DNA from 3 places in the Streptomyces sp. NPDC058985 genome. Region 3 is predicted to be linked to each of the others. Evidence: predicted binding sites of a transcription regulator. Region 3 holds the regulator's gene; each other region holds the start of a gene.
The links. Region 3 encodes HrcA, which represses chaperone genes, less so after heat shock. Its sites were predicted from a motif close to TTNGCACTCNGNNNNNCNGAGTGCNAA; they were not measured.
Positions count from the first base shown of each region.

Region 1: a site for HrcA is predicted at 4,939-4,965, ahead of groL (chaperonin GroEL). Genes of this name have one in related genera too.
Region 2: a site for HrcA is predicted at 3,690-3,716, ahead of groES (co-chaperone GroES). Genes of this name have one in related genera too.

Region 1 covers NZ_JBHYJX010000004.1:227,091-234,276, reverse strand. The annotation lists gene ACFW01_RS05435 (trehalose-6-phosphate synthase) at 1-1,104, opposite strand, end outside; gene ACFW01_RS05430 (glucosyl-3-phosphoglycerate synthase) at 1,167-2,111, opposite strand; SAM riboswitch class I at 2,266-2,413, shown strand; gene thrC (threonine synthase) at 2,431-3,732, shown strand; gene ACFW01_RS05420 (MoaD/ThiS family protein) at 3,822-4,097, shown strand; gene ACFW01_RS05415 (cold-shock protein) at 4,536-4,739, shown strand; gene groL (chaperonin GroEL) at 5,128-6,753, shown strand; gene ACFW01_RS05405 (NADH:flavin oxidoreductase) at 6,972-7,186, shown strand, end outside.
Region 2 covers NZ_JBHYJX010000001.1:105,961-113,146, reverse strand. The annotation lists gene ACFW01_RS00470 (LCP family protein) at 1-442, shown strand, start outside; gene ACFW01_RS00465 (methyltransferase domain-containing protein) at 608-1,900, opposite strand; gene ACFW01_RS00460 (polysaccharide deacetylase family protein) at 1,883-2,839, shown strand; gene ACFW01_RS00455 (polysaccharide deacetylase family protein) at 2,836-3,564, shown strand; gene groES (co-chaperone GroES) at 3,863-4,171, shown strand; gene groL (chaperonin GroEL) at 4,313-5,938, shown strand; gene ACFW01_RS00440 (cold-shock protein) at 6,117-6,428, shown strand; gene ACFW01_RS00435 (hypothetical protein) at 6,554-7,084, shown strand; gene ACFW01_RS00430 (hypothetical protein) at 7,169-7,186, opposite strand, start outside.
Region 3 covers NZ_JBHYJX010000002.1:90,433-97,618, reverse strand. The annotation lists gene ACFW01_RS02140 (16S rRNA (uracil(1498)-N(3))-methyltransferase) at 1-202, opposite strand, end outside; gene ACFW01_RS02135 (nitronate monooxygenase) at 199-1,284, opposite strand; gene dnaJ (molecular chaperone DnaJ) at 1,406-2,539, opposite strand; gene hrcA (heat-inducible transcriptional repressor HrcA) at 2,540-3,556, opposite strand; gene ACFW01_RS02120 (MBL fold metallo-hydrolase) at 3,730-4,464, shown strand; gene ACFW01_RS02115 (DUF3097 domain-containing protein) at 4,499-5,299, shown strand; gene hemW (radical SAM family heme chaperone HemW) at 5,446-6,678, opposite strand; gene ACFW01_RS02105 (SpoIIE family protein phosphatase) at 6,797-7,186, opposite strand, start outside.

The sequences.
Region 1 (7,186 bases), on a different contig from region 3:
GTTGACGAGGGCCACGTCGGCCAGCCGGTACGCCGCCAGCGACCGCGCGAAGTCGTCCTTCACGTGCAGCACGACCGGCGTCCAGTCCGCCGTGCCGAACTCCTCGTTGACCGCGTCCGCGACGCGCTGCACCTCGGCCGTGTAGTCGCGGTACACGGCGAGATCCTGCCGCGAGGGATAGGCGAACGCGACGTGCACCACCCGCTCCCGCCACTGAGGCCGCGTCGCCAGCAGTTCGCGGTACGCCAGCAGCCCGCGCACGATGTTCTTCGACAGCTCGGTCCGGTCCACCCGCACGATCGTGCGGCGGCCCTCGCCGATCTCTTCCCGCAAGGCCGCCATCCGTTCGTCCACGTCCGCCTCGTGCGACCGCTTCCGCAGGAAGTCCGCGTCCGCCCCGAGCCCGTGCACACCGGTCTCCGTACCGCCGAGCCCGCCCACCAGGGCGTCGCAGCAGGCGGTGAACGCGTCGGCCCAGCGCCGGGTGAGGAACCCGAGCCGGTCGGCGCCGAGCATGCCGCGCAGCACCTGCTCGGCGATGTCGTCCGGCAGCAGCCGGAAGTAGTCGAGCGGCGCCCACGGCGTGTGCGAGAAGTGACCGATCCTGAGGTCCGGCCGCAGCTCGCGCAGCATGCCCGGCACCAGCGTCAGGTGGTAGTCCTGCACGATCGCGACCGCGCCCTCGGCGGCCTCCTCGGCCAGCGCCTCGGCGAAGGCCCGGTTGTACGCCTCGTAGGAGGCCCACTGCCGCCGGAACTCCGCGTCGAAGACCGGCTCCACGGGCGTCTGGTACAGCATGTGGTGCACGAACCACAGCACCGAGTTGGCGATCCCGTTGTACGCGTCGGCGTGCACGTCCGCCGGCACGTCCAGCATCCGCACGCCTTCCTCGCCGACCCCGCGCCGCACCGCCTCGCGGTCGCCGTCGCCGAGCGCCGAGCACACCCACAGCGCCCCCGCGTCCGGGCCGATCGACGACAGCCCGGAGACCAGGCCGCCGCCCCCGCGTTTCGCGTGCAGCGACCCGTCCTCACGCACCTCGTACGAGACCGGCCCCCGATTGGAGGCGACCAGCACCTGAGCAGCACCGAAGCTTGAAGCCATACGCCTCAACCTAGCCCGGCCCCGAAATACTCAAACGTGGTCGCACACCACAGCGGTGCCGATCACGCCACCCGCCGCGCCGCGTACTCCGCGATCTCCCTCATCGGTGGCCGTTCCTCCGTGTCCACGGCGTGGGTGCGGGGCTCGAAGCCCGAGGGGCCGCGTTCGAACTGGGTGAGGGTCGGGCGGACCAGGTGGCCGCGGGCCAGGCGGAGCTGGGCGGTGCGGTAGATCGCGGCGGACATGCGGCCCAGGGCCTGGCCGTCCTGGTGGTGGTGGCGGCGGACGCCGACGTCGACCTGGGCGAGGGCGTCCAGGCCGACCAGGTGCAGGGCGTCGACCAGCATGCCCAGCTCGACGCCGTAGCCGACGGGGAAGGGGAGCCGTTCCAGCAGGGAGCGGCGGGCCGCGTACTCGCCGCCGAGCGGCTGCACGAAGCCGGCCAGCAGCGGCCAGTGCAGGTTGAGCAACGGGCGGGCCACCAGCTCGGTGACCCGGCCGCCCTGGCCCGGGGTGGTGCCGAGGGGGCGGTCGTACATCGCCTTGACGAGCTGCACGTCCGGTTCCGTGAGCAGCGGGCCGACGGTCCCGGAGACGAAGTCGGCGGAGAACTCGCGCAGGTCGGCGTCGACGAAGCAGACGATGTCGCCGCCGGTGACCAGCAGCGAACGCCACAGCACCTCGCCCTTTCCCGGCACCGCCGGGACCCGCGGCAGGATCGCGTCGCGGTGCACGACGCGCGCGCCCGCCGTCGCGGCCACCGCCGACGTACGGTCGCTCGACCCGGAGTCCACGACCACGATCTCGTCGACGAGCGGAGCCCGGTCCATCAGCTCGCGGCGGATCACCGTGACGATCTCGCCGACCGTCGCCTCCTCGTCGAGAGCGGGGAGCACCACGCTGACCGTCTGCCCGGTGGCCTGTTTGGCGGCCAGCAGCTGCCGGATCGGCCGGTCCCCGGCGGACCAGGAACGCGCGCTCAGCCAGCGCCCGACTTCTTCCAGCACGGTCCCAGGGCTCCTTCGTGATCCGTTGTGATCCATCTCGCGGTACGGACGACTATCTCAACCGTCCTGGCCTTCGGTTACAGTCTTGAACAACGCGCAGGACCACCGCATGCCGGGGTCACCGCGCGTACCGCGAAGGACAACAACTTCATACCGCTCATCCAGAGGGGCAGAGGGATACGGCCCGATGAAGCCCCGGCAACCCTCCAGTCGGTTCTTGTCACACGGACGTGGCGAGGCTCCCGGCTAGGGAAGGTGCCAAATCCGTCTCACGGCGAGATGCGTCGTGGGAAAGATGAGGAGAAAGGGCCTCGCCTCCATGGCTGTGCAGACTGCCGAAACCCCCACGAACACCCCGGGCGCCACCGACACCACCGTCGACCTCGGCCCCGCCGCCGCGCTGAGCTGCCGCGAGTGCGGCCACCGCGTCCCCCTCGGCCCGCTCTTCGCCTGCCAGGAGTGTTTCGGCCCGCTGGAGATCGCCTACGACTTCTCGGCCTACGACACCGAGGAGCTGCGCAAGCGGATCGAAGCGGGCCCCGCGAACATCTGGCGCTACGCCCCCCTGCTGCCCGTCCCCGCCGACGTGGCCGACAAGCCGAACATCAACCCGGGTTGGACCAAGCTGGTCAAGGCCGACAACCTGGCCCGCGAGCTGGGCGTCACCGGCGGTCTCTACGTCAAGGACGACTCCGGCAACCCGACGCACTCCTTCAAGGACCGCGTCGTCGCCCAGGCCCTGGAGGCCGCCCGCGCCTTCGGCTTCACCACCCTCTCCTGCTCCTCCACCGGCAACCTGGCCGGCGCCGTCGGCGCCGCCGCGGCCCGGGCCGGCTTCCGCTCCTGCGTGTTCATCCCGCACGACCTGGAGCAGGGCAAGGTCGTCATGGCCGCCGTCTACGGCGGTGAGCTGGTCGGCATCCAGGGCAACTACGACGACGTGAACCGCTTCTGCTCCGAGCTGATCGGCGACCCGGCCGGCGAGGGCTGGGGCTTCGTCAACGTCAACCTGCGGCCGTACTACGCCGAGGGCTCCAAGACCCTCGCGTACGAGATCTGCGAGCAGCTCGGCTGGAAGCTGCCGGACCAGATCGTCGTCCCGATCGCCTCCGGCTCCCAGCTCACGAAGATCGACAAGGGCTTGCAGGAGCTGATCAAGCTCGGTCTGGTCGAGGACAAGCCGTACAAGATCTTCGGCGCCCAGGCCGAGGGCTGCTCGCCGGTGTCCACGGCGTACAAGGCCGGCCACGACGTCGTGCGCCCGCAGAAGCCGGACACCATCGCCAAGTCGCTGGCCATCGGCAACCCCGCCGACGGCCCCTACGTCCTGGACATCGCGCGCCGCACCGGCGGCGCGGTGGAGGACGTCACCGACGAGCAGGTCGTGGACGCGATCAAGCTGCTCGCCCGGACCGAGGGCATCTTCGCGGAGACCGCCGGTGGTGTGACGGTGGGGGTGACGAAGAAGCTGGTCGAGAGCGGTGTGCTGGACCCTTCGCTGACCACCGTCGTGCTCAACACCGGCGACGGTCTGAAGACGTTGGACGCGGTGGCCGGCACCGGGCTGACCGCGACCATTCGTCCCAACCTGGATTCGTTCCGCGAGGCCGGGCTCGCGTAAGACAGCTTGTACGTCGTCTGCGGGCGCGGTGGGGGCTGGTCGCGCAGTTCCCCGCGCCCCTAGGTAAGTCATCCCGACCGGAGGTCCAAGTGAGCGTCACCGTCCGCATCCCCACCATCCTGCGCACCTACACCGGCGGCAAGGCCGAGGTCGACGCCCAGGGGGCCAACCTGGGTGAGGTCATCTCCGACCTGGAGAAGAACCACACCGGCATCGCCGCCCGCGTCCTGGACGACCAGGGCAAGCTGCGCCGCTTCGTCAACGTCTACGTCAACGACGACGACGTGCGCTTCGAGCAGGGCCTGGAGACCGCGACCCCGGACGGCGCGGGTGTCTCCATCATCCCGGCGGTCGCCGGCGGCTGACCCGCCCTTTCGTTACCGCAGGTAATCGCGGTGACGCAGAGTTCATCGAATTGCCCCCTCCGTGAGAGAAGCGGAGGGGGCAATTCCATTGGATTGAGCGCGGTAGAGTTGGGGAACGCGCTCCCGATCAAGACATCGGGAACCTTGAATTCCTGCCGCCCGCCCGACAAGAAGCAGCCAAAGTGTGGGTGTGTTTCGCGGCTTTTGTGACTTTTGTGTGCCCCGACTTGACCCACATTCAGGGGAAAGCTCGTCATATTACGGACCCGGTACGTCCAGATTTCTCGTCCGATTGACCTGTTGCAGACGGCAGTTGGACAGATACATTCAGCCGCGGTCGACGCGTTCCGGCGCACGCCCCCAGTCGTGGGGGGTGAGGTCTGACCCGGGTCCGCGAAGTGCGGATCTGTGCAAGGGCCAGTAATAGGGGAGTTAGGCATGGCTCAGGGCACCGTCAAGTGGTTCAACGCGGAGAAGGGGTACGGCTTCATCGCGGTCGACGGTGGTGCGGATGTTTTCGTCCACTACAGCGCGATTCAGATGGACGGCTACCGCACCCTCGAAGAAGGCCAGCGGGTCGAGTTCGAGATCTCGCAGGGTCAGAAGGGCCCGCAGGCCGACATGGTTCGCCTCAGCGCCTGAGACGTTCGGCCACCGCAAGTAAACGGTTCTTCTCCGAAGGGCCCGCACCTCCCGGGAGGTGCGGGCCCTTCGGCCTGCCCGGACCGGGGCGCGCCCGGTGTTCGCGGGTGGCGGAGAGGGGGGCCCGGATCCCCGGAGGCGCTTGCGCCCACCCGTCGCCCGACCACCACCCCTCATCGAGCTCGCTTCGCGAGCGCACCTTGCACTCGGAGGGGTCGAGTGCTAATCATTGGCGTTAGCACTCTGAAGGTGAGAGTGACAACGAAGGACCGGGTCGGTGAGGCCCGCAGGCCGGGTGGGGAAGGAACCACAAGGCAGGCGAGCCGTCCGTCGCGGGCGCGGGCGCGGTCCGAAGGAATCACCCCCAGTCCTGGAGGGACCACTTCACATGGCCAAGATCATCGCGTTCGACGAGGAGGCACGGCGCGGCCTCGAGCGCGGCATGAACCAGCTCGCGGACGCCGTCAAGGTGACGCTCGGCCCCAAGGGCCGCAACGTCGTCCTCGAGAAGAAGTGGGGCGCCCCCACGATCACCAACGATGGTGTCTCCATCGCCAAGGAGATCGAGCTCGAGGACCCGTACGAGAAGATCGGCGCCGAGCTGGTCAAGGAAGTCGCCAAGAAGACGGACGACGTCGCCGGTGACGGTACGACCACCGCGACCGTTCTCGCCCAGGCCCTGGTCAAGGAAGGCCTGCGCAACGTCGCGGCCGGCGCCAACCCGATGGCCCTGAAGCGCGGCATCGAGAAGGCCGTCGAGGCCGTCTCCGCCGCCCTGCTGGAGCAGGCGAAGGACGTCGAGACCAAGGAGCAGATCGCCTCCACGGCCTCCATCTCCGCCGCCGACACCCAGATCGGCGAGCTGATCGCCGAGGCCATGGACAAGGTCGGCAAGGAAGGCGTCATCACCGTCGAGGAGTCCCAGACCTTCGGTCTGGAGCTGGAGCTCACCGAGGGTATGCGCTTCGACAAGGGCTACATCTCGGCGTACTTCGCCACCGACATGGAGCGTATGGAGGCGTCGCTCGACGACCCGTACATCCTGATCGCCAACTCCAAGATCGGCAACGTCAAGGACCTGCTGCCGCTCCTGGAGAAGGTCATGCAGTCGGGCAAGCCGCTGCTGATCATCGCCGAGGACGTCGAGGGCGAGGCCCTGTCGACCCTGGTGGTCAACAAGATCCGCGGCACCTTCAAGTCCGTCGCCGTCAAGGCCCCGGGCTTCGGCGACCGCCGCAAGGCCATGCTCGGCGACATCGCCATCCTCACGGGCGGCGAGGTCATCTCCGAGGAGGTCGGCCTCAAGCTGGAGAACGCGTCCCTGGACCTCCTGGGCCGCGCCCGCAAGGTCGTCATCACCAAGGACGAGACCACCATCGTCGACGGCGCCGGCTCGACCGACCAGGTCAACGGCCGCGTCAACCAGATCCGCGCCGAGATCGAGAACAGCGACTCGGACTACGACCGCGAGAAGCTCCAGGAGCGCCTGGCGAAGCTGGCCGGCGGCGTGGCCGTCATCAAGGCCGGTGCCGCCACCGAGGTCGAGCTCAAGGAGCGCAAGCACCGCATCGAGGACGCCGTCCGCAACGCGAAGGCGGCCGTCGAGGAGGGCATCGTCGCCGGTGGTGGCGTGGCCCTGCTCCAGGCCTCCCAGGTCTTCGAGAAGCTGGAGCTGTCGGGTGACGAGGCGACCGGCGCCAACGCCGTGAAGCTCGCCCTGGAGGCCCCGCTGAAGCAGATCGCCGTCAACGGTGGTCTCGAGGGCGGCGTCGTCGTCGAGAAGGTGCGCAACCTCCAGGTCGGCCACGGCCTGAACGCCGCCTCCGGCGAGTACGTCGACATGATCGCCGAGGGCATCATCGACCCGGCGAAGGTGACCCGTTCCGCGCTGCAGAACGCCGCCTCCATCGCCGCGCTGTTCCTCACCACCGAGGCCGTCATCGCCGACAAGCCGGAGAAGGCCGCCGCGGCCGGTGCTCCGGGCGGCATGCCGGGCGGTGACATGGACTTCTGATCGACCGGTTCCGGTTGATCGAGCGTCCCGAACGAACCGAGGGCGGCACTCCCCGAACGGGGGGTGCCGCCCTCGGCGCTGTCCGGGGGTGTGGGCCGGATCACGTCCCGGCGGGTGCCGTGGGCGGAATGAGGGCTGGTGGATACGGGGTTCACGCAGGAGAGTGTCCATGCACACGCACATACCACCTGGTACCCCCCACCAAGGAGCCCTCCCCCGTGACCGTCACCCCCGTCGAGGCCGCCTCCCGCGCCGCCCGGATCCTCGCCCGCCCGGCCACCATCAACGGACTCACCGTGCCGAACCGCATCGCGATGGCGCCGATGACCCGGATGTTCTCCCCGGGCGGTGTCCCCGGTGAGGACGTGGTGTCGTACTACTCCCGCCGCGCCGCCGCCGGTGTCGGCCTGATCGTCACCGAGGGGACGTACGT
Region 2 (7,186 bases), on a different contig from region 3:
CGGGGTCACCGTCACCACGGACGTGGACATCGACGACGACAAGAGCCACCTGCACCTGGACGCCGGCACCCACCACCTCGACGGCACCGAGGCGCTCGGCCTGGCCCGCACCCGCTACGGGCTGGCGGGCGGCAGCGACCTGGCCCGGATAGAGCTCCAGCAGAACCTGGTCAAGGCGCTCCTCGAACAGATCGCGACCACCGACCTGCTCACCGACCCCCCGCGCCTCTACCAGGTCGCGGACGCGGTCACCGGCAGCCTCACCACCGACACCGGCCTGGACTCGCTGGGCGAGCTGACCGGCCTCGGCCGCAGCCTCAGGGGCCTCGCGGCCGACGACGTACGCACCGTGACCATGCCGGTGGACCCGGCGCCCTGGGACCCCAACCGGGTGATCGCCCGCGAGCCGGACGCCGCTGACCTGTGGGAATCGCTGCGCTGACTCAAGCGCGGCGTGTCGCACTGCACCCCTCCGGCACCGCGCCCGCTCCCGTGCGGTGAGCTGCGGGCATGTCAGTTTCCGTCCGGGGCCACGCGAACGAGTGGACGATCCTCGCCTCGCCGGTTCAGGCACCGATGCCGCGCACTCCGCTCAGCCGCCGTCAGCTCACCGGGACGGCCGCACCGGCTGCCCCACCAGCATCGCCGGCGCTCCCGCGACCCGGGTCAGGAACACGGTCGCCGCGTTCGGCCCCTGCGGCTTGACCTTCCGCCGCAGTTCCTCCGGCTCGACCGCCGACCCCCGTTTCTTCACGGTCAGCGTGCCGACCGTCCGCTCCCGCAGCAGCGCCTTCAGCTTCTTCACGTTGAAGGGCATCAGGTCGGTGATCTCGTACGCCGTGGCGTACGGCGTCGGCAGCAGTTCGTCCGCGGTGACGTAGGCGATGGTCGCGTCGAGCAGCCCGCCGCCGACCTGTTCGGCGACCTCGGCGACCAGATGGGCGCGGATCACGGCGCCGTCCGGCTCGTACAGGTACCGGCCGGGTGTGCGGACCTCCGGGTCGGGCAGGCCGGTGCCGGGCAGGGTGCGGGGCCCGGGCAGCAGCGTGGCCCGCACCGCCCCCGCGGCGCCGCCGAACCACAGCACCGCCTCCTTCACGTCCCCGCCGTCGGAGATCCACTCGGCCTCGGCGTCCTCCGGCACCGCCTCGTGCGGAATGCCGGGCGCCACCTTCAGCGCGGCGGCACGGGAGGCCGTACGGGCCGCGCCGACGGCCCAGGACAGCGGCGGCGAGTACGCCTCGGGGTCGAAGATCCTCCCCCTGCCGCCGCGCCGGGCCGGATCGACGAAGACCGCGTCGTACCCGCTGGTGTCCACCGCCTCGACATCCGCCTCGCGCACCTCGACCAGTTCGGCCAGCCCCAGCGCCTCGGCGTTGGCGCGGGCCGCCGCGGCGGTCGCCGGGTCGCGGTCCACCGCCAGCACCCGGATGCCGGCCCGGGCCAGCGCGATCGCGTCGCCCCCGATCCCGCAGCACAGGTCGGCCACGGAGGTGACACCCAGAGCCGCGAACCGCTCCGCCCGGTACGCCGCCACGCTCGCCCGCGTGGACTGCTCGACCCCGTTGGCCGTGAAGAACATCCGCCCCGCGTCCCCGGCCCCGAACTTCGCCGCCGCCCGCTGCCGCAGCCGCGCCTGCCCGAGCGCGGCCGACACCAGCGCGGCCGGGTGTTCGCGGCGCAGCCGGGTGGCGACGGCCAACTCCCGCGCGGGGTCGGTGTCGCGCACCTCGTCGAGGAGCGCGCGGCCTTCGGGGGTGAGCAGGGAGAGCAGGGCGTCGAGGTCGTTCACCGCCTCATTGTGGGCCAGTCGGTGGATGGTGTGCCTCCGGCGCGGTGTCGGACGGGGTCCGGCGGCCCGGGACTGCGAGGATCCGGCACCATGCGAGCAGTCGTACAAAATGACAAAAGCCGGGCGTCTCGGGTGCTGCGGGCGGCGACTGCCCCCGGACCGCGCGGACGCGCCGCCACCGTCACCGCCGTCCTCGCCGTGGCCGCCCTCGCCGCCGGCTGTGCGCAGGACACCTCGGACGTCCGGGGCGCCCACGGCCAGGAGCCCCTCCAGGCACCCCCGGCGCGCGCGCTCGACGCGTACGCGGCCAAACTGCGCGCGGCCCAGGCCGCCCGGGTCGCCGCCGCCAAGCGCTGGGACCTCAGGAAGGTCCCGCTGAACGCTCCCGCGCCCCCCGCGAAGAAGCCGGAGATCAAGGCGCGCGACGGCTTCGAGGTCGAGGGCCAGGAGGAGGACGGCCTCCCGCCGGTCTTCACCACGGTCCCCACCAAGGAGAAGATCGTCTTCCTCACCATCGACGACGGCGCCGAGAAGGACCGGGCGTTCCTGAGGATGATGAGCGAGCTGAAGATCCCGTACACCGTCTTCCTCACCGACGAGGAGATCAAGGACGACTACGGCTACTTCAAGAAGATGCAGGCCCGCGGCGTCACCCTCAACAACCACACCCTGAGCCACCCCTACCTCCCCGGCCTCTCCTACGCGGAGCAGAAGCGGGAGATCTGCGGCATGCAGGAGGTCATGGAGAAGCGCTACGGCAAGCGCCCCGTCCTCTTCCGCCCGCCCTTCGGCAACTACAACCGCGACACCCTGCGCGCCGCGAAGTCCTGCGGCATCAAGTACGCGCCCATCTGGAGCGAGGAGGTGTTCGTCGACCACTGGGAGTACCGCGAGTGGGACCGGGACCTGCACCCCGGGGACATCGTCCTCACCCACTTCCGGGGCCGCGAGGACTGGGACGGCACGATGACCGACATGGCCCGGCGCTTCCTGAACCGGATCACGGCCGAGGGCTACGCGGTGGCCCGCCTGGAGGACTACCTGTGAGGCGAGGGCGGCTCCGGCCGGCCGGGGCCGCCCTGGCCGCCGTACTGCTCACCGGATGCGCCCAGTTCGCCGGCCCCGCCGGACACCCGGCCGCCGGGGAACCGGCCCGGGGCGGCGACCGGTCCGGCGACCAGCACCGGAACCTCCCGCCCGTCGTGGACCACGTCCGCACCACCGACCGGGTCGTCTTCCTCACCTACGACGACAGCGCCGAGCGCGACCCCCGCTTCGCCGCCCTGATCCGCGAGCGGCGCCTCCCCGTCACCCTGTTCCTCACCGACACCGTGGCCGGACCGGCGTACGGCCACTTCGCGGGGCTGCGCTCGGTGGGCGCGAGCCTGCAGAACCACACCCTGGACCACCGCTCCCTGCGGGGCCTGCCCTACGCCGGCCAGCGCGCCGAGATCTGCGGCCAGCAGACCAAGCTCAGGTCCCGCTTCGGCGTCCGCCCCCACCTCTTCCGCCCGCCGTACGGCACGTACGACACGACGACCCTGCGCGCCGCCGCCGACTGCGGCATCACGGCCGTGGTCCTGTGGCGGGCGTCCCTGAACGCCGACGGCCACCTCGCCTACACCCGGGGCGAGCACCGCCTGCACCCCGGCGACATCGTGTCCGTGGACCTGACGGTCCATACGGAGGGTTTGCTGGAGACGATCGAGGAGCAGGGGCTGAAGGTGGGCAACTTGAACGACTACCTCGCTTCCAGCCCGTCCGGCGTTTGAGGACGAGGCCGTTCAGGCCGAAGCGGGGGCCCGGGGGCGGCAGCCCCCAGCATCGTCCACACCCACGCCGGGTGCGCTCCACAGACCGGCGTTCACGAGAAAACCCGGCCGACGCGCTGCCGGCATTGGCACTCCGCTTGACCGAGTGCTAATCGCAGTCATAGTCTCGGCTCTGGCACTCCCCACTGGAGAGTGCCAACTACGCGACGGGCAGGTCCGGCACCCGCGACGACGGATCCACCTGGTCGCCACCTCAGACAGTTAACCCCGTGAGATCTCCGAAGGGGGAGGTCGGATCGTGACGACCACCAGCTCCAAGGTTGCCATCAAGCCGCTCGAGGACCGCATTGTGGTCCAGCCGCTCGACGCCGAGCAGACCACGGCTTCGGGCCTGGTCATTCCGGACACCGCCAAGGAGAAGCCCCAGGAGGGCGTCGTCCTGGCCGTCGGCCCGGGCCGCTTCGAGGACGGCAACCGCCTTCCGCTCGACGTCAGCGTCGGCGACGTCGTGCTCTACAGCAAGTACGGCGGCACCGAGGTGAAGTACAACGGCGAGGAGTACCTCGTCCTCTCGGCCCGCGACGTGCTCGCGATCGTCGAGAAGTAGAAGCGGCTCACCAGCTCTTCACTTCACCGAAGCACCTTGCTTTACAGCTGCGCCCCTGGCTCCCGCGACCATAAAAAGCCGGGCGCCCGGGGCGCAGTCGCCGTTTAACCCCAAGATTTCCGGAAGAGGGCTCACGCTCCCATGGCGAAGATCCTGAAGTTCGACGAGGACGCCCGTCGCGCCCTCGAGCGCGGCGTCAACAAGCTCGCCGACACCGTGAAGGTGACGATCGGCCCCAAGGGCCGCAACGTCGTCATCGACAAGAAGTTCGGCGCCCCCACCATCACCAACGACGGCGTCACCATCGCCCGCGAGGTCGAGGTCGAGGACCCGTACGAGAACCTCGGCGCCCAGCTGGTGAAGGAGGTGGCGACCAAGACCAACGACATCGCGGGTGACGGCACCACCACCGCCACCGTGCTCGCCCAGGCGCTGGTCCGCGAGGGCCTGAAGAACGTCGCCGCCGGCGCCTCCCCGGCGCTGCTGAAGAAGGGCATCGACGCGGCCGTCGCCGCCGTGTCCGAGGACCTCCTCGCCACGGCCCGGCCGATCGACGAGAAGTCCGACATCGCCGCCGTCGCCGCGCTGTCCGCCCAGGACCAGCAGGTCGGCGAGCTGATCGCCGAGGCGATGGACAAGGTCGGCAAGGACGGTGTCATCACCGTCGAGGAGTCCAACACCTTCGGTCTGGAGCTGGACTTCACCGAGGGCATGGCCTTCGACAAGGGCTACCTGTCGCCGTACTTCGTGACGGACCAGGAGCGCATGGAGGCCGTCCTCGAAGACCCGTACATCCTGATCAACCAGGGCAAGATCTCCTCCATCGCGGACCTGCTGCCGCTGCTGGAGAAGGTCATCCAGGCCAACGCCTCCAAGCCGCTGCTGATCATCGCCGAGGACCTGGAGGGCGAGGCGCTCTCCACCCTCGTCGTCAACAAGATCCGCGGCACCTTCAACGCCGTCGCGGTGAAGGCCCCGGGCTTCGGCGACCGCCGCAAGGCGATGCTCCAGGACATGGCGGTCCTCACCGGCGCCACGGTCATCTCCGAGGAGGTCGGCCTCAAGCTCGACCAGGTCGGCCTGGACGTGCTCGGCACCGCCCGCCGCATCACCGTCACCAAGGACGACACCACGATCGTCGACGGTGCCGGCAAGCGCGACGAGGTCGAGGGCCGCATCAACCAGATCAAGGCCGAGATCGAGTCCACGGACTCCGACTGGGACCGCGAGAAGCTCCAGGAGCGCCTCGCGAAGCTGGCCGGCGGCGTGTGCGTGATCAAGGTCGGCGCCGCCACCGAGGTGGAGCTGAAGGAGCGCAAGCACCGTCTGGAGGACGCCATCTCCGCGACCCGCGCCGCGGTCGAGGAGGGCATCGTCTCCGGTGGTGGCTCCGCGCTGGTCCACGCCGTCAAGGTGCTGGACGGCAACCTCGGCAAGACCGGCGACGAGGCCACGGGTGTCGCGGTCGTCCGCCGCGCCGCCGTCGAGCCGCTGCGCTGGATCGCCGAGAACGCCGGCCTGGAGGGCTACGTCATCACCTCCAAGGTCGCCGAGCTGGACAAGGGCCAGGGCTTCAACGCCGCCACCGGCGAGTACGGCGACCTGGTCAAGGCCGGCGTCATCGACCCGGTGAAGGTCACCCGCTCCGCCCTGGAGAACGCGGCCTCCATCGCCTCCCTCCTCCTGACGACCGAGACCCTGGTCGTCGAGAAGAAGGAAGAGGAAGAGCCGGCCGCCGCGGGCCACGGCCACGGCCACGCCCACTGAGCGACACGCTCGTAGAAGGGCCCGGCACCCACCAGGGTGCCGGGCCCTTCGGCTGTCGTGTCCCCCGATGACGGGAAACGGTGGAGCACCTGTTAGCGTCATGATCGATTCGGTCGAGCGCTGCTGACCACAGCGTGTGCCGAACGGCGATGCTCCGTTGAGCAAGGGGGAAGAAGGAATGCCTGACATTCCGTCCGGCGACGTGTTCACCGGCCGCGTGCTGGAGTGGCACAGCGAAGAAGGCTGGGGCGTACTGGTGTCCGATGCCCTGCCGGAGCGGGTGTGGGCTCATTTCTCAGTCGTGGAGGCCGAGGGCTTCCGCGAACTGACCGCAGGCCAGTACGTCGTCTTCACAGCCGAACCGGCCGAGCAGGACGACTACCACTGGCGCGCCGTGTCTGTCCGGCCGGAGACCGCCGCACACCGCCGGCTGGACGAAGAGGACGGACCGGGCTACTCGTCCGGTCTGGACATCGACTTCGACTCCTGACCGCGCGTCGGCCACAGCCGAATCGGTCCCACCAACCGCGCCCGGCAGTCGGGTGGTCTCTGCTGCCGTGCGCGTTCGCAGACAGGATTCCTGTGCTCTCCATATCCACCAGGCGGGCAGCGATCGTGGGCTCTTCAGCCCTCGCCGCCGTGCTCGCCGTCGGAACCGTGCCGGCCCATGCGGGGGTAAACCAGGCCAAGCACACGTTCAAGATGTCCGCTCCGTCCTACAAGCGGACGGACTCCAACGGTACGTTCACAGGACAGGTGAACATGGCCGGCACCGTCGGCAAGTCGGCCAACATGGCGTGGTCCTTCCGCACCTCCAAGAAGGTGCAGGCCATCGCAACGGGGCGGATGACGTGTACGGCCGGGCACATGCAGCTGCCGTACCACGACAAGCACACCAGCGTGGCCGTCGACTACTTCTGGCACTCGTCGGTCCCGGGCAACCGGCGGAACAAGAACTACACCCTCTACGGGAACTGCACGTTCCGCGTGAAGGTGGGCGGCAAGACCGGGACCGCCAACCTCGGCTTCCGGTTCAACTACTCGCTGTTCGACGGCATCAGCAGGTCGGCCGAGGCGAGTGACGGGCCGACCGGGGGCGAAGACACCGCGTACGGCAGCGACTTGGATATCGCCTTCGACTCCTGACGGGCGGGCCGGTTCTCCGCACGTGTGGAGCGTGCGGAGAGCCGGCCCTTCCCGCTACGGGGCGATTTCCCGCGTGCGACCGCATCAGCCCGGTGAGCAGGG
Region 3 (7,186 bases):
CGACGAGGCGGTCCTTGCCCTCGGCGGCCTTCACCACGCCCTCGGCCCAGTGTCCGCGTCCGTCGGTGAGGACGACGTCCTCGCCGGACCGCAGCCGCTTCACGGAGACGGCATGCCGTCCCTCGGGGCCGTCGAGGACGTACTCCCCCGCCGTCAGGTCGGCCGGGCCGAGGGAGTCGACCACGAACACCGGTGCCGTCATCGGCCCGCGCCTCCCGTCGCGTAGTGCGACAACGCTGTCCCGGCGGCGGCGAGTTCGGCCACCAGTACCTCCACCAGCTGTCCGGCGGGCAGCTCGCGGGCCATCCGGTGGCCCTGCCCGGCCCAGAGCGCCATGCCCTGCGCGTCGCCCGCCTTGGCCGCGGCCTTGCGCAGCGGGGCGGTGAGATGGTGCACGTCCGGGTAGGCGGCGGGGGCGTAGGGGCCGTGCTCGCGCAGGAAGCGGTTGACCAGGCCGCGGGCGGGGCGGCCGGAGAAGGCGCGGGTCAGTTCGGTGCGCACGAACAGGGGGTTGGTCAGCGCCTGCTTGTGCAGGTCGTGCGCGCCGGACTCGGGGGTGGCGAGGAAGGCGGTGCCCAGCTGGGCCGCGCTCGCGCCGGCCGCGAGGACCGAGGCGATCTGACCGCCGCGCATGATGCCGCCGGCGGCGACGATGGGCAGGCTCACCGCCTCCCGGACCTGGGCGACCAGCGACAGCAGTCCGGTGCCGGCACCGCCGGTCTCCGGGCTGTCCCGGTGGGTGCCCTGGTGGCCGCCCGCCTCGGCGCCCTGCGCGATCACCGCGTCGGCGCCGGACCGCTCCACGGCACGGGCCTCGTCCGCGGTGGTCGCCGCGACCAGGGCGAAGGTGCCGACGCGGTGCAGGGAGTCGACGACCTCGGTGCTCGGGACGCCGAAGTGGAAGGAGACGACCGGCACGGGGTTGTCCAGCAGCACCGCGAGCTTGGTGTCGTAGCCGTCGTCCCGGCCGCTGTCGGGGTCGCCGAGTTCCGTCTCGTACCAGGCGGCCTCGCCGGCCAGCTGGTGGGCGTACACGCCGACGGCCGCCGGGTCGGGGGTCTCCGGGTGCGGCATGAAGAGGTTGACGCCGAAGGGGCGTGCGGTGAGCCCCCGCAGCTCCTTGATCTCCTGGTACATCCCGTCCGCGGTCTTGTACCCGGCGGCCAGGAATCCCAGCCCGCCCGCCTCGCAGACCGCGGCGGCGAGCCGCGGCACGGAGACGCCGCCCGCCATCGGCGCCTGCACGATCGGGTAGGGGAAGAGATCGGTCAGTGCGGAGGACATGACCGCATGTTGTCACGTCCTCCGAACAAGTCCGAATCCGGGCTTCCGTCGGCATACGCCAGAAGCATCCGCATCCCGGAGCCACCCACCGAGCCCGGCGGCGCCCCGGAGGGCCACCGCCTCAGCGCCCGTTGAACGCGTCCTTCAGCCGGGAGAACAGACCCTGCTGCCCGGGCTGGAACTGGCCCTGCGGCCGTTCCTCGCCGCGCAGGGCGGCCAGCTCGCGCAGGACGCGCTCCTGCTCGGGGTCGAGCTTGGTCGGGGTGGTGACCTCGACGTGGACGATGAGGTCGCCCCGGCCGCCGCCGCGCAGGTGGGTGACGCCCCGGCCGTGCAGCGGGACCGACTGGCCGGACTGGGTGCCCGGGCGGATGTCGATCTCCTCCATGCCGTCGAGCGTCTCCAGCGGCACCTTCGTGCCGAGGGCCGCCGCCGTCATCGGGATGGTGACCGTGCAGTGCAGGTCGTCGCCGCGGCGCTGGAAGGTGGAGTGCGGCAGCTCGTGGATCTCGACGTACAGGTCGCCGGCCGGGCCGCCGCCGGGGCCGACCTCGCCCTCGCCCGCGAGCTGGATCCGGGTGCCGTTGTCGACGCCCGCCGGGATCTTGACGGTCAGGGTCCGCCGGGAGCGGATGCGGCCGTCGCCCGCGCACTCGGGGCACGGGGTCGGGACCACGGTGCCGAAGCCCTGGCACTGCGGGCAGGGCCGCGAGGTCATGACCTGGCCCAGGAAGGACCGGGTCACCTGCGAGACCTCACCGCGGCCGCGGCACATGTCGCACGTCTGGGCAGACGTGCCGGGCGCCGCGCCCTCGCCGTTGCAGGTGTTGCAGACCACGGCGGTGTCGACCTGGATGTCCTTGGTCGTGCCGAAGGCCGCCTCGTCCAGCTCGACCTCGATGCGGATCATCGCGTCCTGGCCGCGGCGGGTGCGCGAGCGCGGCCCGCGCTGCGACGCCGTACCGAAGAACGCGTCCATGATGTCCGAGAAGTTCCCGAAGCCACCCGCGCCGAAGCCGCCGGCCCCGCCGCCCGCCTGGGACATCGGGTCGCCGCCGAGGTCGTAGACCTGCTTCTTCTGCGGGTCCGACAGCACCTCGTAGGCGGCGTTGATCTCCTTGAACCGCTCCTGGGTCTTCGGATCGGGGTTGACGTCCGGATGCAGCTCGCGGGCGAGCCTCCGGAACGCCTTCTTGATCTCGTCCTGGGACGCGTCGCGGCGTACGCCGAGTACGGCGTAGTAGTCCGTGGCCACCTACGACTCCGCCAGGATCTGTCCGACGTACCGTGCCACTGCGCGTACCGCTCCCATCGTTCCCGGGTAGTCCATGCGGGTCGGTCCGACCACGCCGAGCTTGGCAACCGCCTCGCCGCCCGAACCGTAGCCCACCGACACGACGGACGTGGAGTTGAGTCCCTCATGGGCGTTCTCATGACCGATTCGGACGGTCACGCCCGGATCCTTCGCCTCGCCGAGCAGCTTGAGGAGCACGACCTGCTCCTCGAGCGCCTCCAGCACCGGCCGGATCACCAAGGGGAAGTCGTGCCCGAAGCGGGTCAGATTGGCGGTGCCGCCGATCATCAACCGCTCCTCGTTCTCCTCGACCAGCGTCTCCAGGAGAGTGGAGAGCACGGTGGAGACCGTACCGCGATCCTCGGCCTCGAAGGCATCCGGCAGCTCCTCGACCAGACCCGGCACGTCGGTGAAACGACGGCCCGCGACCCGGCTGTTGAGCCGGGCGCGCAGATCCGCGAGGGACGCCTCGCCGAACGGCGCCGGGCAGTCGACCATCCGCTGCTCGACCCGTCCGGTGTCCGTGATCAGCACGAGCATCAGGCGCGCGGGCGCGAGGGCCAGCAGCTCCACGTGCCGCACGGTCGAGCGGGTCAGCGAGGGGTACTGCACGACGGCGACCTGCCGGGTCAGCTGCGCGAGCAGCCGCACCGTGCGGGCCACCACGTCGTCGAGGTCGACGGCGCCCTCCAGGAAGTTCTGGATGGCGCGCCGCTCGGGCGCGGTCATGGGCTTGACGCCGGCCAGCTTGTCGACGAACAGGCGGTAGCCCTTGTCGGTCGGGATGCGCCCGGCACTGGTGTGCGGCTGGGCGATGAACCCCTCGTCCTCCAGGGCCGCCATGTCATTGCGCACGGTGGCCGGCGAGACGCCGAGGTTGTGCCGCTCGGTGAGGGCCTTGGACCCGACCGGCTCCTCGGTGCCGACGTAGTCCTGGACGATGGCGCGCAGTACCTGGAGCCTGCGTTCACTGAGCATCCGCGCCACACCTCCAGAAGTCGTCCGCCCGCTGTCCTGCCGGTCCGTCCTGGCACTCACGGCGCGCGAGTGCCAGACTTCCCCGGCCCAGTGTACGGCCGTGGGGTACGCCCCCGGCAAGGCCGGGGCCACGCCGACGTGCGGCGAGACCGTGTGGCGATAGCGTCGGGGCCGTGACGGTGACTTGGGAGGACCTGGGATGGGAGCGGGTGGCGGCCGGGGTGGGCCGGTGCCGGCTGCCGGGCTGGGACTGCACGGCGGGGCTGGTCCTCGGCACGGACGCGGTGCTGATGATCGACGCGGGATCGAGCCTGGGCGAGGGCGCCCGGTTGCGCGCGGGGGCGCAACGGCTGGCCGGGCACCGTGTGACGCATCTCGCGCTGACCCACCCGCACTTCGACCACGTCCTCGGCGCCGCGGCGTTCGCGGGCGCGGAGGTCTACGGCGCGGTGGGCACCGACGCGGTGTTCGCTCCGGGCGGACACGGGCGGGAGGCGCTGCGCGCGGACGCGGTGGCTCAGGGGCTGGACGAGCGGCGGGCGGAGGAGGCGGTCGACGCGCTGGTCCGCGTCCCGCACGAGGTCTGCGGCGAGCGGACGCTCGACCTGGGCGGCGGGCGGCAGGTCCTGCTCGCCAACGTGGGCCCCGGGCACACCGGCCACGACCTCGCGGTGCTGGTGCCGGGCGACCCGGAGGTGGTGTTCTGCGGTGACCTGGTCGAGGAGTCCGGCGAACCTCAGGCCGGCCCCGACGCCGTACCGTCGCACTGGCCCGCGGCCCTGGACCGGCTGCTCGACCTGGGCGGCGCGGACGCGCGGTACGTCCCCGGTCACGGAGCGGTGGTGGACGCGGCGTTCGTCCGGGCCCAACGGGACGCGCTGTCCGCGCGTTTCGGCGTGTCGCACTGATCACGAACGGCGGATTCCTCGTATCGTCGGCAGAATGCGCCAGTACTCCGCCGACCTGACCCCTCCGTGGAAGAAGTCGCAGCCCGTACCCGAGGTACCCGCCGACCCCGGCCTGGTGGTCGAGGAGCCCGGCACCGGGTTCTGCGGCGCGGTGATCGGCTGCGAGGCGGGCACGGTGACGCTGGAGGACCGCTTCGGCAAGCACCGGGTGTTCCCGATGGAGCCGCGCGGCTTCCTGCTCGAGGGGCGCGTGGTGACGCTGGTGCGGCCCGCGTCCGGCCCGGTGCGCCCCTCGCGTACGGCGTCCGGTTCGGTCGCCGTCCCCGGCGCACGCGCCCGGGTGGCGCGCGCCGGACGCATCTATGTCGAGGGCCGGCACGACGCCGAGCTGGTCGAGAAGGTGTGGGGCGACGACCTGCGCGTCGAGGGCGTCGTCGTGGAGTACCTGGGGGGCGTGGACGACCTGCCGTCGATCGTCGCGGACTTCGCCCCGGGGCCGGACGCGCGGCTCGGCGTCCTCGTGGACCACCTGGTGCCGGGGTCGAAGGAGTCCCGGATCGCGGAGGCGGTGACGGGCGAGCACGTCTTGGTCGTCGGCCATCCCTACATCGACGTCTGGGAGGCGGTGAAGCCGGCGTCCGTGGGGATCGACGCCTGGCCGCGGGTGCCGCGCGGGCAGGACTGGAAGACGGGCGTGTGCCGGGCCCTGGGCTGGCCCGCCGACAACACCGGGGCGGTGTGGCAGGCGATCCTGGCCCGGGTCGGCTCGTACAAGGACCTGGAGCCGGAGCTGCTGGGCCGGGTGGAGGAACTGATCGACTTCGTGACCGCGTAAGTCACGTCTTTCAGCCCCTCCGGGCTGCATTTCAGCCCCTCCGGGGTGCATTTCAGCCCCTCCGGCGTTTGAGGAGCGGGGGTCCGGGGGCGGAGCCCCCGGGACGGGACGGGACGGGTAGGGGCGGCGGGGGCGAAACAGGCTGTTCAGTCCACCAGATCCCGCACCACCGCGTCCGCCAGCAACCGCCCGCGCAGCGTGAGCACCGCGCTCCCCGCCTCGTACGGCCCTTCCTCCAGCAGCCCTTCCGACAGCGCCCGCCGGGACGCCGCGAGCCCCGCCTCCCGCAGCAGCGCCAGCGGCACCCCCTCCCGCAGCCGCAGCTCCAGCAGGACGCGCTCCACACGCCGGTCCTCGTCCGTGAGGATCTCCCGCCCGGCCCCCGGCGACTTCCCCGCCGCCAGCGCCCCGGCGTACGCCCCGGGGTGCTTCACGTTCCACCAGCGCACACCGCCCACGTGGGAGTGGGCTCCCGGCCCCGCGCCCCACCAGTCGGCACCCCGCCAGTACAGCTCGTTGTGGCGGCAGCGGCCGGCGTCGGAGGTGGCCCAGTTCGACACCTCGTACCAGTCGAAGCCCGCCGCCGAGAGGGTCTCCTCGGCGATCAGGTACCGGTCGGCGTGCACGTCGTCGTCGGTCATCGGGACCTCGCCGCGCCGGATGCGCCGGGCGAGCTGGGTGCCCTCCTCGACGATCAGGGCGTACGCCGAGACGTGGTCGGGTCCGGCGCCGAGCGCGGCGTCGAGGGAGGCCCGCCAGTCGTCGTCGGACTCACCGGGGGTGCCGTAGATCAGGTCGAGGTTGACGTGGTCGAACCCGGCGGCGCGGGCCTCGGCGACGCAGGCCTCGGGGCGGCCGGGGGTGTGCGTGCGGTCCAGGACCTTCAGGACGTGCTGCCGCGCGCTCTGCATGCCGAAGGAGATCCGGTCGAAGCCGCCCTCGCGGAGGGTGGCCAGGTAGGCGGGGTCGACCGACTCGGGGTTGGCCTCCGTCGTCACCTCCGCGTCCGGCGCCAGGCCGAACTCGTCGCGGATCGCGCCCAGCATCCGCACCAGGTCCCCGGCGGGCAGCAGCGTGGGGGTGCCGCCGCCGACGAAGACCGTGCGGACCTCGCGCGGGTCGTCGCCGAGCACCTTGCGGGCCAGGCGGACCTCGTCGACGAGTGTCCCGGCGTAGTTGTCGCGGGAGGCGAGGACGCCGCCGGTGCCGCGCAGCTCGGTCGCGGTGTAGGTGTTGAAGTCGCAGTAGCCGCAGCGGGTCGCGCAGTAGGGCACGTGCAGGTAGAAGCCGAGGGGGCGGTCGGCGGCCCCGGCGAGCGCGGACGCGGGCAGGGCACCGTCGGCGGGGACGGGTTCGCCGTCGGGGAGTGCGGAGGGCATGCGTTCCATTGTCCCGTACGGGAACGGTTGCCCCGTCCTGCGACCGCCCGGCCCGCGCCGCCCCGGCCCGCCACCACCCGGCCCGCCACCACCCGGCCCGCGACCACCCGGTCCGCCGCTATTGGGCCTGGAGCACCAGCAGCGCCAGGTCGTCCTCCGGGGGCCGGGGCCCGAACTCGTGCACCAGCCGCCGGATGCGCTCGGCGACCAGTTCGGCGTCAAGCCCCGCGCACCCGGCGAGCGCCGCGGCGAGCCCGTCCCCGTCGTCGAACTGGCGGGAGCCGCTGCGCCGCTCGGTGACCCCGTCCGTGACGCAGAGCAGGGTCTCGCCGGACCGCAGCTCGAAGGTCTCGCTGGCGTACGTGGCGTCCTCGACGACGCCGAGCAGGGTCTGCGGCGCGGCGACCGGGCGCACCGCGCCGTCGGGTCCGAGGAGCAGCGGCAGCGGATGCCCGGCGGAGGCGAGGGTGCAGCGGACACCGCCCTCGAAGGGTTCCAGTTCGCCGTA